Regions from separate parts of the Streptomyces sp. ADMS genome, predicted to be linked through region 4. Evidence: riboswitches for the same ligand, from Rfam matches in the RefSeq annotation. Region 4 holds a riboswitch; each other region holds the start of a gene.

Region 1 (3,201 bases), on a different contig from region 4:
TTGGAGGGAGCAAGCACGCGGGCCGTAGCTTGAAGCGAACCTTGCAGCCTCGTCAGAGTCAAAGCGGAGAAGCCGAGCCCCTCATGACCGGGCGAAGGCCACGTCCAGGAATGCTCCCAGTGCCACCACACCGAACGCGGAAACCGGCCCACCCAGGCCCGTTTCGCGTGCCGGTCCTGCGGCTTCGTTGAGCACGCGGACCACAACTCGTCCCACAACATCGCCCGAAGAGGGTGGTACGCATGGGTCTGCGGGGCCCAGTCAACGGCCCCCGCTCTCACGCTCACCGCGTGAGAACCGGACGCAGCCGAGACCCATCACAGCCAGTGATGACTCGAGCAGTAAGCCCGTTCACGACCGGGTAGTTGACGGCAGGCCAACGGCCAGGGTGGCACCGACGGTCCGTCGTGGCCGCCCGGAGGAAGCGTGCGACTCCCAGGGAAGGTCCCGGGTCGCTGAGAACCGCACCTGATCCTCAGGCCGGGCGCACCACGCTGTGGATCGCCGACTCGCCGTCGTAGAAGATCGATTCCTCACGGACGTACGCACCCGGCTTCGGGGCGTGGATCATCATTCCGTTGCCGATGTAGAGACCGACGTGGCTGATGCCCTCGTAGAAGAAGACCAGGTCACCGGGCTGGATGTCGGAGAGGGAGACGGTCGTGCCCGCGTTCACCTGGTCGTAGGTGGTGCGCGGGAGGGTGACTCCGGCGGCCCTCCAGGCGGCCTGGGTGAGGCTTGAGCAGTCGTACGAGTCCGGGCCGGTCGCGCCCCAGACGTACGGCTTGCCGATCTGCGCGCGTGCGAACGCCAGGGCCTTCTCGGCCTTGGTGGCGTACGAGGAGTCGGTGACCGGCGTCGTCGCCGTGTCCGGGGCGGCGCTGCCCGCCGACTGCTGCGCCGCCGCAGCGGCTGCCGCTTCCTGCAGGCGCCGCTGCTCCGCCGCCTGCTGCTGCCGGGCGAGATCCTGCGCCTGGCGGCGGGCCTCCGCCTGCTTCTCCCGCTCGATCGCCGCCAGGCGCAGCTTCTCCTCGGCGGTGAGGCGGGAGAGCAGCTGGCGGGCCTGTACGAGCTTCGTCTGGACGGCGGTCTTGGTCGTCTGCAGTTCGTCCTGGGACTCCGTGAGCGACTCGAGGCTCGCGGTGGCCTCCTGGCGCTTCTGTGTCGTCTCGGCCTGTTGCGTGATGTAGTCGTCGACCGCGTCCTGCTGGCGGGCCGTGAGACGGTCCATCAGCTGGTTCTGGTCGAAGTAGTCCTGCGGGTCGTCCGCGAGCAGGAACGTCGTGGTGTCGGGGGCGGGGGACCCGGTGCGGTACTGCGCGGCGGCGAAGGAACCCAGTTTCTCGCGCGCCTCGTTGAGCTTCTGGGTGCGCCGGGCCACGTCGTCCATCAGGGCGTCGACGCGCCCCCGCTGCTTGGAGGTCTTCTCCTTGGCGGCGTTGTACTTGTCGGTGGCCGACTCGGCCTGGCGGTAGAGGTCGCCGACCTTCGCCTCGACCTCCTCCATGCTCGGCTTGTCGTCGGCCGAGGGTGCCGGGGGCGTGGCGGGCGCCGTGGGCGCGGCGTTGGCGGTCTGGGACAGCAGGGCGACGGAGGTCAGGGCCGCCGTGGCGAAGGCGGGGGTCCTTATGCCTGCTACGCGCGTTCCCGTAGGGCGCGACTTGCGGTGCGACGACGCCAAGGGAGGCGACTCCTTCCACGTTCCGCCTACCGGGTTAGCTGTCGGGTTCGGGCGGGTGGTTCGGAAGGGTTGCCCTACGGTCCTTGCCCTGGAAGGCGGTTGGACCGATTCACCCCAGGTTTTCGGTGGGTCCCCGGCTCCTGCCGCACAGGGCGGCACGATCGGACTCGGCGGAGGCCGCGCGGCCCGGCGACGTTCGCCGGTGGGGGTCGAGCGGCCTTGGGGCACGCTAACCAACTCGTGCGGCTCCTGTGAAGGTTGATGACCGCTATGCCCGATACGTTTTTGTGACCTCAGTCCTAAACGTGGTTCTGCGAAGTCGATTCTGAATGACCTGCGGCGAGTTGTTGTGAAATATTCAATATGCCCCGATCTGGTGCACGCTGTCCGGGCAGGAGCAGTCGGGTCCGGTGCCGTGCGCGTCAGAGCCGCGGAGATCGCGAGGGCGGCACCTGTAACGGGCTGCCCTCCGGTGCGGCACCCGTCAACGGCGTGCCCGACCCCGTGTGCCCACGACACCGCGCTGATCAGGGTCTCGTCCGGCGCAAAGGCCCGCCTCTTCAGGGTCTGACCAGGGTTTCCCACAGGAAACGCAGAAGCGTGCGGGCAGGCGAGGGGTGGAACCCGGGCCTGGTTCCGGCGGCCGGTGTCCGGTGTCCGGTGTCCGGCGGATGTTTTCGGGGTGGCGGCCGGTTGTCAGTGGGGGAGCCTAGACTCGGAGAGCGATGAGCAGCCTCTTTGACGACAGCTTCCTGGCGAACCTCCAGGGCCCACGGGCCCACGAGGAGGAACCTCCGCCGCCGCCCGAGGACGAGCACGTGCCGGAGCCCCTTTCGGACGACCTGTTCGGCGGGAAGTTCGACGCGCCGCCGGACCGGGACGCGTACTACCGCGACGGCGCCCCACGCCCTGTGGTGGACCCGGCCGCGCTCCTGGACGGGCTCAACGAGAACCAGCGCGCCGCCGTCGTGCACGCCGACACTCCTCTGCTCATCGTGGCGGGCGCCGGCTCCGGCAAGACGCGTGTGCTCACGCACCGCATCGCCTATCTGCTCGGCGAGCGGGGCGTCCACCCCGGCCAGATCCTCGCGATCACCTTCACCAACAAGGCCGCCGGTGAGATGAAGGAGCGCGTCGAGCAGCTCGTCGGCCCGCGCGCGAACGCGATGTGGGTGATGACGTTCCACAGCGCGTGCGTGCGGATTCTCCGGCGGGAGAGCAAGAGACTCGGCTTCACCTCCTCCTTCTCCATCTACGACGCCGCCGACAGCAAGCGGCTGATGGCGCTCGTCTGCCGCGACCTGGACCTGGACCCCAAGCGCTTTCCGCCCAAGTCCTTCAGCGCGAAGATCTCCAACCTGAAGAACGAGCTGATCGACGAGGAGGACTTCGCCGCCCAGGCGAGTGACGGTTTCGAGAAGACCCTCGCCCAGGCGTACGCGATGTACCAGTCGCGGCTGCGTGAGGCCAACGCGCTCGACTTCGACGACCTGATCATGACGACGGTCAACCTGCTGCGC
Region 2 (3,201 bases), on a different contig from region 4:
GATCGTCTTTCTCGGGACGCCGGTCGACGACATCTCGGCGAACGACGTGATGGCGCAGTTCATGCATCTCGAATACCTGGCGCCCGACCGGGACATCTCGCTGTACATCAACTCCCCCGGCGGCTCGTTCAGCGCGATGACGGCGATCTACGACACGATGCAGTTCGTCACCTGCGAGGTGGAGACGATCTGCCTGGGGCAGGCGGCGTCGGCGGCGGCCGTACTGCTGGCCGCGGGTACGCCGGGCAAGCGCAGCGCGCTGCCGGGGGCCCGCGTACTGATCCACCAGCCCTCGCTGCCCGAGCCGATCCACGGCCAGGCCAGCGATCTCGCCATTCAGGCCCAGGAGTTGGGCCGGGTCCGTACCCTGCTGGAAGAACTGCTCGTGCGGCACACCGGACAGAGCCCGGAGCAGGTCGCCGCGGACATCGAGCGGGACAAGATCCTGGACGCCCAAGCCGCCCTGGAATACGGGCTGGTGGACCGGGTCGTGCCCAGCCGCAGGTCCTCGCACCCCGCCCCCGGCACGAGGTGAGCCGCCGATGCTTCCGCCCGAACTGCCTCCGCTGCCCGCCCTGACGCGCGCCGAGGGCGAGTTGATCGACCGATATCTCGAAGTGGCCGATCTGCTCGGCCGTATCAACCCGGCGTATCACGGGGACACGTACCGCGGACTGCGGGCCGCGCAGGCTCTGGTCACCAAGGCGGTGGCGTTGCGGGACGCGCTGGAGCTGATGCATCAGCGGGGCGAGGCCGAGGTGCACGCCGATACGCTGGCGCGTGCGCTGCGCGTCCTCGACGGGGAGCGCCGCACGGCGCGTGTCACCGTTCCGCGTGAGCCCGCCAGTTGACTCACCCGGTCGGCGGACTCGTATCGGACGGGCCCACGTGTCGCGGTGACGGACTGTCCGGAACGGGACGGGACGTGACTGGATACCATCCCCCGTTCGGAGTAGCCGTAGGTCCCTCGACGGGCCCGTTCGCCTTGCGCGACGCGCGTAGTTCCCAGCCGGAACGAAGACGTTTCAGGGCTGGTCCGGGGGTGCGCGACCCCCTCGAAAGTCGCCCGGGGGTACGGGTGTCCACCCGAATGGGGCAGCGGTGAGTAACACCACAAAGCCCCGATTCCATTGGGATTTTCATACTTCCATGAGCCAAGATCCCTTCCTGACGACAAGCCCCCGCCACAACGGTGGGGCGATCCGGGCGGACGCCGAGTCCTGCCGCCGCCCGGATGACCGGTCGACAGATGTGCATCGGCAGGAGTGGAGGACCCAAGCACGACGGGTCGCCGGAACGGTCACGCCATGACCGGGCCGAGCAGCCCTTGGGGTGAAGCCGCAGCAGCGGCCGGGCAACTTCGCCAGCCCGAATCCGACAGGTCATCCTTCACAGGCGGCTGACGAAGGGTTGCGCATGTCTGCGCTCAATCGTGTCCCGTCGCTGATGACCCGTGCCGGTACGGCCTCGGCTCTCACCCTCGCCGCCGTGGGCGGCAGCTTGGTGATCCCCGGTGCCGCAACCGACGCCGCGGCGATCGCACCGTCGACGAAGGCACTTCAGATCGCGGCTTCCAAGAAGGGCTCCCCGTACAAGTACGGCGCCGCGGGACCGAGCAGGTTCGACTGCTCCGGGCTCACGCTCTACTCGTACAAGAAGGCGGGCAAGAAGCTGCCTCGTACGGCGGCGGCCCAGTACAACAAGACCAAGCACATCTCCGCCAAGAGCCGCAGGGGCGGAGACCTGGTCTTCTTCCACTCGGGCTCGAACGTCTACCACGTGGGCATCTACGCCGGGAAGGGAAAGATCTGGCACTCCCCGAAGACCGGTGACGTCGTCAGGCTCCAGAAGATCTGGACGAAGAGCGTCTGGTACGGCCGGGTCAGCTGACCCGCCCGGAGCGCGGGGCGGCTGCCAGAGCCGCCGCCCCGCACTGCTCGTACGGCATCACCGGGGCGCCCGGCTCACACCGGCGGGCGAGCTGCTGGTGGCGCGGGCCCGCCGGGTGCTGGACGAGCTGGAGCGGGCCCGGCACGAACTGGCCCGGCTCACCGGCCTGTCGGGCGGCGCGCTCAGGCTCGGCACCTTCCAGACGGCCGGTATCCAGCTGCTGCCGCCGGTGCTGAGCGCGTTCCGCCGGGCCCATCCGGACGTGGAGCTGTCGGTCGCGGACTACGAACCGCCGGCCGGGGTGGCCGCCGTAGCCGCCGGAGAGGTCGATCTCGCGCTCACGCACGCCTACGAACCGGGCGGACCCGCACCGCTGCCCGCGTCGGTCGCCGCCGAGCCGGTCCTCGTCGAGGAGCTGGTCCTGGTGACCGCGCCGGGCCATGTGCTGGCCGGGGACTCGTCCAGGCTGCCCCTGACCGAGCTGGCGGGCCAGCCGCTGATCAGCATGGCGCCGGACCATCCGCCCCGACAGAGCGTGGAAACGGCCCTCGCCCGGGCGGGCGCCACTCCGTCGGTGCTGGTGGCGACGCCGGGGTACGCCCTGGTGTGCGCGCTGGTCAGCGCGGGCCTCGGGGTGGCGGTCGTACCGGAGATGGTCGCGCGGACGGCGGTCACGCCGGTCGGGACCCGGCTGCTGGAGCCGGGCGACCTCCGCCGGACGATCTCGGTCGTCCGCCGTACCGACGAGACCGCGCCCGCGGCCGACGCCTTCCGCGCCCTGCTGCGGGGCGCGTTCGGGCGAGCCCACGGCAGCGGAGTGCAGGGGCCGACCTGAGCCGAACCGTTACGGCTCCTGCTGGCCGGCCGCCGGTACCGGAGGCCTGGCCGGGGCCGTCCACGGGAGTTCGATCGACACCGTCTTGCCGCCCTCGCGGGTGGGACGGACGCGCAGTTTGCCGCCCGACTCCGCGGTCAGCCAGCGGATGATGACCATCCCGCGGCCGTTGTCCTGCTGGACGGCGGCGGGCAGGCGTTTGGGGAAGCGCGGGTGGCTGTCGGTCACCCCGATGCGCAGGTGTTCGTCACGGTCGAGCGCGATGTCCACCGTGAAGGTGGGTGACAACCCGAAGGTGTGCTGTACGGCGTTGGTGGCGAGTTCCGAGACGATCAGGCGGATGGTGTCGGCCGCTTCGGCGTCACTCGGCAGCCCCCATTCCGCCAGTACGTCGGCGACATATGCGCGGGCGGCGGAGACCGAGGCGGGATCGCTCGGCAGAGTGACGGATGCTTCCAGGTGGTCTGCCATGGCGA
Region 3 (3,201 bases), on a different contig from region 4:
ACCGGCCGAGACCGTGCAGGAAGTCGTCGCGGGCGATGAGGCGTCCGTATGCGGCGGCACTGGCGCTCGCAGCCGGGCTGAGCGCGGCGACGGCCGCGCCGGCGGCCAGGACTCCGAAGGCTCTGCGAGTGGTCGTCACGAGGCGGCTCCTTGTGGCTGAATGGTGGTCACAGCGGCGGAAAGCGCTTGCACAGCTAGGGAGTTCACTCTGCCCCCGCTCTCTCTTCCTGGCGACACTCCAGGCACTCGCGCCACAGGACCGCAAGGTGACGATCACGAACCGCATCGCGAACACGCCGAAGGCCGGGCCCCGGGATCGGGGTCCGGCCTTCGGCGTGTGTCCTCCCGAAGCGTGCGCGTCAGCCGACGGCGACGCCCTTCGAGCGGAGGTACGCGACCGGGTCCACGTCGGAGCCGTAGTCCGGGGTGGTGCGGATCTCGAAGTGCAGGTGCGGGCCGGTCACATTGCCGGTGGCACCGGAGAGACCGACCTGCTGACCCGCGGTCACGGTCTGGCCGGCCGAGACGGAGAGCTGCGCGAGGTGGGCGTACTGGGCGTAGTAGCCGTCGGCGAGCTTGACGACGACCTGGTTGCCGTACGCCCCGCCCCAACCGGCGGAGACGACGGTGCCCGCGCCGACGGCCTTGAGGGAGGTGCCGGTCGGGGCGCCGAAGTCGACGCCCGTGTGGTAGCCGCTGGACCACATGCTGCCCGCCACGCGGTAGGCGGTGCCGATGCCACCGGCCACGGGAAGGGTGAAGCCGCTGGAGCTGCCGGTGTCGGCGGTCTCGGTCGTCGTGGAGGTCTCGGCCGTCTCGCGTTCGGCGGCCGGCTCGGGCGTCTGAGTCTTCGTGGACTGCGAGGACTTCGAGGAGGACTCCGCCGAGGACGAGGACGGCGAGGAGGTGGACGCGGCCTTCTTGCCGATCGTCAGTTTCAGACCGGGGTGGATCAGGCCCGGGTCGGCACCGATGGCGGTGCGGTTGTCCGAGTAGAGCTTCTTCCAGCCACCGCTGACGCTCTGCTCCTCGGCGATCTTCGACAGGTAGTCGCCGGCCTGGACCGCGTATGTCCTGACGTTCGCCTCCTTGGCGGCGGAGGGAGCGGAAGCAGCTTTTTCCGTCTTCGCGGAAACGGGCTGGGCGGTTACGGACCTGGCCGTTTCCGAAAGCGACTGAACGGACTGCGTGGTGGACTCCGCCGTGGCCGCTTGGGCGCCGGTGGCTCCCAGCAGGGGCAGGGCGAGAGCCGCTCCGCCGGTTCCGGCGACGGCTATCGAGCGGGTGAATCGCTGGGACTTCGGACGGCGGTGCTTACCCTTCGCGGGCATGACGAATTCCTCTCCGGCGCCTGCGAGGTGAGCTGTCGGGTGCGGACTGGAGATGTCCGGCCACGCCTGAACGTGACTTAACCCCAAGCCTGTTCCAGAGACCGGAACAGGCGTTCTACCTGTGGGTCCCCCGCTCCTGCCGTTCTCGGGTGTTCGATGCGGGTTCCGGGCGGCGGCAGGATTGGGCGTCCGTCCGGATTGGAGGCGAACGTAAGCGACCAAGACGCACGGAAACAAGCTTCAGGTTCCCTGTGTACGGGTTTCCTGTGATCCTCCCCAGAATTACCCGTCACTGTCCGTGAATTCTGGATCTCTCCGCCCCCTGAACATCCTTAAAAGACGCCGAAATTACGTGAACATGTCGGCGACACACCGTCACGAATATGACGCTGCTCACTCCCCTGCCGCACAGCAACCCTTATTCCCAAGCGAGTTGGAATTAAGGCGCCATAACGGACAGAAGCATCAGATGCGACGCAGTCGGAGAACTGCCGCATCCAGGTCACCCTTCAGCCCCGTTCGCAGACCGTGGTGCATCAACACCGCACCTCGGTGGACTTCACCCGTTTCACGGCATTCGTACGTCGCAGACGGGTCGAGTCCGCGCAGCCGCAGCGCCGGTACCGGTTCACCGTGGTGCTGCGCCTGGAGCCACGCCAGGACGACACTCTCGCCCCCGAGCACGTACTGCACCGCGCTCAGTCCGCCGGTCGGCCGCCGCAGCCGGTGGAGGTCGCCGCGCTGCACGACATGGCGGATCTCCCTGTAGAGCGCCACCCACTCCCTCGCCTCGGCCAGCTCCGCCTCCGTCCACCTGGCGAGGTCGCCACCTACGCCGAGCACCCCGGCCATCGCACTCACGAACCGGAACCGCAACGAGCTGACCCGGTCGTTGAGCTGGGTATTCGGACTGTCCGTGACCCAGGCGGCCATGACCCGCGCCGGATGGATCTGACTGAAGCCCTCCTGGATGGCGAGGCGGTCCAGCGGGTCGGTGTTGTCCGAGGTCCACACCTGGTCCGTACGAGCGAGGACACCGAGGTCGATCCGGCCACCGCCACCCGAGCAGGACTCGAAGGCGACGCCCGGGTGGGCCGCCCGCAGCCGGTCCAGCAGGGCATACAGTCCCTGCACATGGTCGACCCACAGACGCTGGGGGTAGTCCTCGCCGGGCCAGCCGGCGTCGGTGAAGCAGCGGTTGAAGTCCCACTTCACGTAGTCGATCGGGGCACTGGAGAGCAGCCCGTCGAGCTGCTCCCACAGGTACTGGCGGACATCCTCGCGCGCGAGGTTCAGTACGAGCTGATTGCGGAACTCCGTCCGCTTTCGTCCCGACTGGAACTGCACCCAGTCCGGGTGGGTGCGGTACAGGTCGCTGTCCGGGTTGACCATCTCGGGCTCGACCCAGATACCGAACTGCATGCCCAGGGTGTGCACGTACTCTGCGAGCGGCCTCACGCCCGCCGGGAAGCGGTCCGGATTGGGCGTCCAGTCACCGAGGCCGGCCCGGTCGCTGGTGCGGGCCCCGAACCAGCCGTCGTCCACGACGAACAGTTCGACGCCGATCGCGGCGGCCCGCCGGGCCAGCGTCCTCTGCTGCTCCTCGGAGATGTCGAACTCCGTGGCCTCCCAGGAGTTGTAGAGCACGGGCCGGTCCCGGTCCGCGTCGGGCACGACGAACGCGCGCTGGTACGCGTGCCACGCCCGGCTCGCCCCACCGTGCCCCAAGGCGGTCCACAGCCCCGCGAAGACGGGCGTGGTGAAGGACTCACCCGCCGCCAGGCGCAGCAGGCCGGAGTCGTCGTACCCGGCGCCACCGGTGATCTGCACGCGCGCGTCGGGCAGTTGGGCGACGGCGATCCGCCACGAG
Region 4 (3,201 bases):
CGGCATTGGCGCCGTAGAAGATCACGAGAAGGTGACACACCCTCAACAGCGTGATCTTCACGTGATCTGCGCGGCATTAACTTGTGACAACTGATCGTCTGCCGATACGTTCGAGCACTAGTGCGACGCCCTCGCAGCATCCGTCGCACCAGCCCCCGCTGTCTCGCGAAAGGCAACCGCATGCTCTCCGGGAACGGTCGTCACCGTCGCCCCCGTCAGGCCCCGGCTCTGCTTGTCGCAGCCGGCGTGACCGGCTCCGCCATTGCCATCCCGCTGCTCGGCGCGACCGGCGCGAGCGCGGCCAGCGGTACCACGTGGGACAGGGTCGCGGAGTGTGAGAGCGCCACCTCCTGGAGTGCCAACACCGGCAACGGGTTCTACGGCGGGCTCCAGCTCACCCAGGCCGACTGGGAGAGGTACGGCGGTCTCACCTACGCCCCGAGCGCCGACCAGGCCAGCCGTTCGCAGCAGATCGCCGTCGCCGAGAACATCCTCGCCGACCAGGGTGCCGGGGCCTGGGAGGCCTGCGCGCTGCTGTCCGGGCTCGGCAAGGACACCAGTTCGGCCGACGTCGACACCGGTGTGGCCGAGGGAGACGCCTCGGGCGCGGCCTCGGAGTCGGACGCGGACTCTTCTTCCTCGTCCTCTTCCTCGTCGACTTCGACGGCGGCCTCTCCCACGCCCTCGGCGTCTCCCTCCACGGACTCCTCGGTCTCGACCAAGGCCTCGGAGTCCTCGCCCTCCCCCTCGCAGTCCGTCGCGGCGACGACCGACTCCGCCGAGTCGGCCGCCTCGCCGTCCCCCGCTTCCTCGTCACTCGATGTGGACAACTCGCAGGAAAGTGACAGTTCGCCCACGGAGTCGGTAAGTGGTGCAGAAGTGGGTAGCTCTGGGCAGAGTGCGGGAATTGGGGTGGGTGGTGAGGCTGAGGGCTCGTACACCGTCCGTGCCGGCGACACCCTCTGGAGCATCGCCGACTCCCTTGGTCTCGCGGGCGGATGGTCCGAGCTCTACACCGAGAACGAGCGCTCCCTCGGTGCGGACCCGAACCTCATCCTCCCCGGTCAGACCCTTGCTGTCGGTGATGAACCCGGGCAAAGGTAACCGGAGTTCACGTCACGCTTCGTGCTGAATGTCCGTTATAAATGCAGTGAGAGATAGGTCTCAGAAGCCCTGATCGTCTTTGTATTTCAGGGGATCACCTGTTTACGGTCGAGATCGCTCGCCATCGCGGGCCCCGCCGGTCGTAACGCCGAATCCTGCCAACGGCCGTACGGGAACAGTCGTCGCTATCAAGCGCCGTAGGCAGGAGCGGGGGACCCAAGGTAAGTGCCGCACCGGGGCAGTTGACCGGAGTGGCTTGGGGTGAAGCCGTACGCAGCCCGAGAGGGACGTACGGCCGGGCAACTCAACCGGCCCGAATCCGACAGCTCACCTCGCAGGCGTCGGTGAGGGGATCACGCATGCTGTTTTCCGGCAAGGGCAAGCACCGCCGTCCGTCCAAGGCCAGTCGCGCCGTCGCCATCGCCGGTGTCACCGGCGCCGCGGTCGCCGCTCCGCTGCTGGCGGTCGGCTCCGCCTCCGCCGCCACCTCCGCCGAGTGGGACACGGTCGCCCAGTGCGAGTCCGGCGGCAACTGGTCCATCAACACCGGCAACGGCTACTACGGCGGTCTGCAGTTCTCCGCCTCGACCTGGGCCGCGTACGGCGGCACGGCGTACGCCTCCACCGCCGACCAGGCCTCCAAGTCCGCGCAGATAGCCGTCGCCGAGAAGGTCCTCGCGGGCCAGGGCAAGGGTGCCTGGCCGACCTGCGGCGTGGGCCTGTCCGGCGCCGCCTACGACGGCGGCAGCAGCTCGGACACCGGCTCCGGTACGAGCGACAGCGGCTCCAGCGGCTCCGGCGAGGCCACTACCCGCTCCTCCGACCAGCAGGCCTCCCGTTCGCAGGAGCGGCCGGCCGCGAAGAAGACCGTCACCACCCCGACCGGCAAGAAGGTCGAGAAGGGCGACGGTGAGTACAAGGTCGTCACCGGCGACACCCTCAGTGAGATCGCCGAGGCGCACGACGTCAAGGGCGGCTGGGAGAAGCTCTTCCAGCTGAACAAGGACATCATCGACGACGCCGACTTCATCTACCCGGGCCAGCAGCTGCACCTCGGCTGACCCCGGTCACCGGCGGGCCGGAGCATCCCCCAGTTCTCGGCCGGCCCGAAGGTGAACCACAGGGCCCTCACATCCGTGCCCTCCATAGTGAAGGCCTCGTGAGGGTCACCCCCGTCCCCCACGGGCTCCCCGCTCCGGTGCGTGTTCCCCCGTACGCACCGGAGCGGGGCTTTTTGTTCCCTGGGGGAACAATGTTTACCCTCGCTTCCGTCCATGTTCCGTCCATGGGGTGGTCGGACGGCTGGCCGATGTCCCGGAGCCGGTTAGGCTCATCATCGCGGAGCCGCCGCGGCCCCGTACTCGCGAGGCCACGCAGCCCCGCGTACCCGCGTCACATCCCAGAAGGAGATGCTCGTGCCGTCCATCGACGTCGTCGTAGCCCGGGAAATCCTCGACTCGCGAGGCAACCCCACCGTCGAGGTCGAGGTCGGCCTCGACGACGGCAGCACCGGTCGTGCCGCCGTTCCGTCCGGCGCCTCCACCGGAGCCTTCGAGGCCATCGAACTGCGGGACGGTGACCCCAACCGCTACCTCGGCAAGGGTGTCGAGAAGGCCGTCCTCGCCGTCATCGAGCAGATCGGCCCGGAGCTCGTCGGCTACGACGCCACCGAGCAGCGCCTGATCGACCAGGCCATGTTCGACCTGGACGCCACCGACAACAAGGCCTCGCTCGGCGCCAACGCCATCCTCGGCGTCTCCCTCGCCGTCGCGCACGCCGCCTCCGAGGCCAGCGACCTCCCCCTCTTCCGCTACCTGGGCGGCCCGAACGCGCACCTGCTGCCCGTTCCGATGATGAACATCCTGAACGGCGGCTCGCACGCCGACTCCAACGTGGACATCCAGGAGTTCATGATCGCCCCCATCGGCGCGGAGTCCTTCTCCGAGGCCCTGCGCTGGGGCGCCGAGATCTACCACACCCTCAAGAAGGTGCTGAAGACCAAGGGCCTGTCCACCGGTCTCGGCGACGAGGGCGGCTTCGCCCCGAACCTGGAGTCCAACCGCGCCGCGCTCGACCTCATCATCGAGGCCATCAAGC

Evidence for each region. A riboswitch is a leader RNA that binds a small molecule or an ion and turns the genes downstream of it on or off. The one in region 4 is predicted to bind cyclic di-AMP.
Region 1: linked by a shared signal. The riboswitch ahead of RB628_RS05720 (NlpC/P60 family protein) and the one ahead of RB628_RS11835 (transglycosylase family protein) in region 4 are both predicted to bind cyclic di-AMP.
Region 2: linked by a shared signal. The riboswitch ahead of RB628_RS14220 (C40 family peptidase) and the one ahead of RB628_RS11835 (transglycosylase family protein) in region 4 are both predicted to bind cyclic di-AMP.
Region 3: linked by a shared signal. The riboswitch ahead of RB628_RS36270 (LysM peptidoglycan-binding domain-containing M23 family metallopeptidase) and the one ahead of RB628_RS11835 (transglycosylase family protein) in region 4 are both predicted to bind cyclic di-AMP.

The regions. Positions count from the first base shown of each region.
Region 1 covers NZ_JAVFVX010000008.1:57,769-60,969, reverse strand. The annotation lists partial or broken gene RB628_RS05725 (hypothetical protein) at 163-294, shown strand; gene RB628_RS05720 (NlpC/P60 family protein) at 476-1,681, opposite strand; cyclic di-AMP (ydaO/yuaA leader) riboswitch at 1,689-1,864, opposite strand; gene pcrA (DNA helicase PcrA) at 2,407-3,201, shown strand, end outside.
Region 2 covers NZ_JAVFVX010000026.1:55,022-58,222, reverse strand. The annotation lists gene RB628_RS14230 (ATP-dependent Clp protease proteolytic subunit) at 1-535, shown strand, start outside; gene RB628_RS14225 (hypothetical protein) at 543-851, shown strand; cyclic di-AMP (ydaO/yuaA leader) riboswitch at 1,234-1,413, shown strand; gene RB628_RS14220 (C40 family peptidase) at 1,417-1,890, shown strand; gene RB628_RS14215 (LysR substrate-binding domain-containing protein) at 1,829-2,725, shown strand; gene RB628_RS14210 (ATP-binding protein) at 2,735-3,196, opposite strand.
Region 3 covers NZ_JAVFVX010000149.1:4,669-7,869, forward strand. The annotation lists gene RB628_RS36265 (DUF6250 domain-containing protein) at 1-139, opposite strand, end outside; gene RB628_RS36270 (LysM peptidoglycan-binding domain-containing M23 family metallopeptidase) at 360-1,331, opposite strand; cyclic di-AMP (ydaO/yuaA leader) riboswitch at 1,336-1,519, opposite strand; gene RB628_RS36275 (alpha-galactosidase) at 1,797-3,201, opposite strand, start outside.
Region 4 covers NZ_JAVFVX010000020.1:38,178-41,378, forward strand. The annotation lists gene RB628_RS11825 (cytochrome P450 family protein) at 1-17, shown strand, start outside; gene RB628_RS11830 (transglycosylase family protein) at 181-1,104, shown strand; cyclic di-AMP (ydaO/yuaA leader) riboswitch at 1,288-1,460, shown strand; gene RB628_RS11835 (transglycosylase family protein) at 1,464-2,165, shown strand; gene eno (phosphopyruvate hydratase) at 2,514-3,201, shown strand, end outside.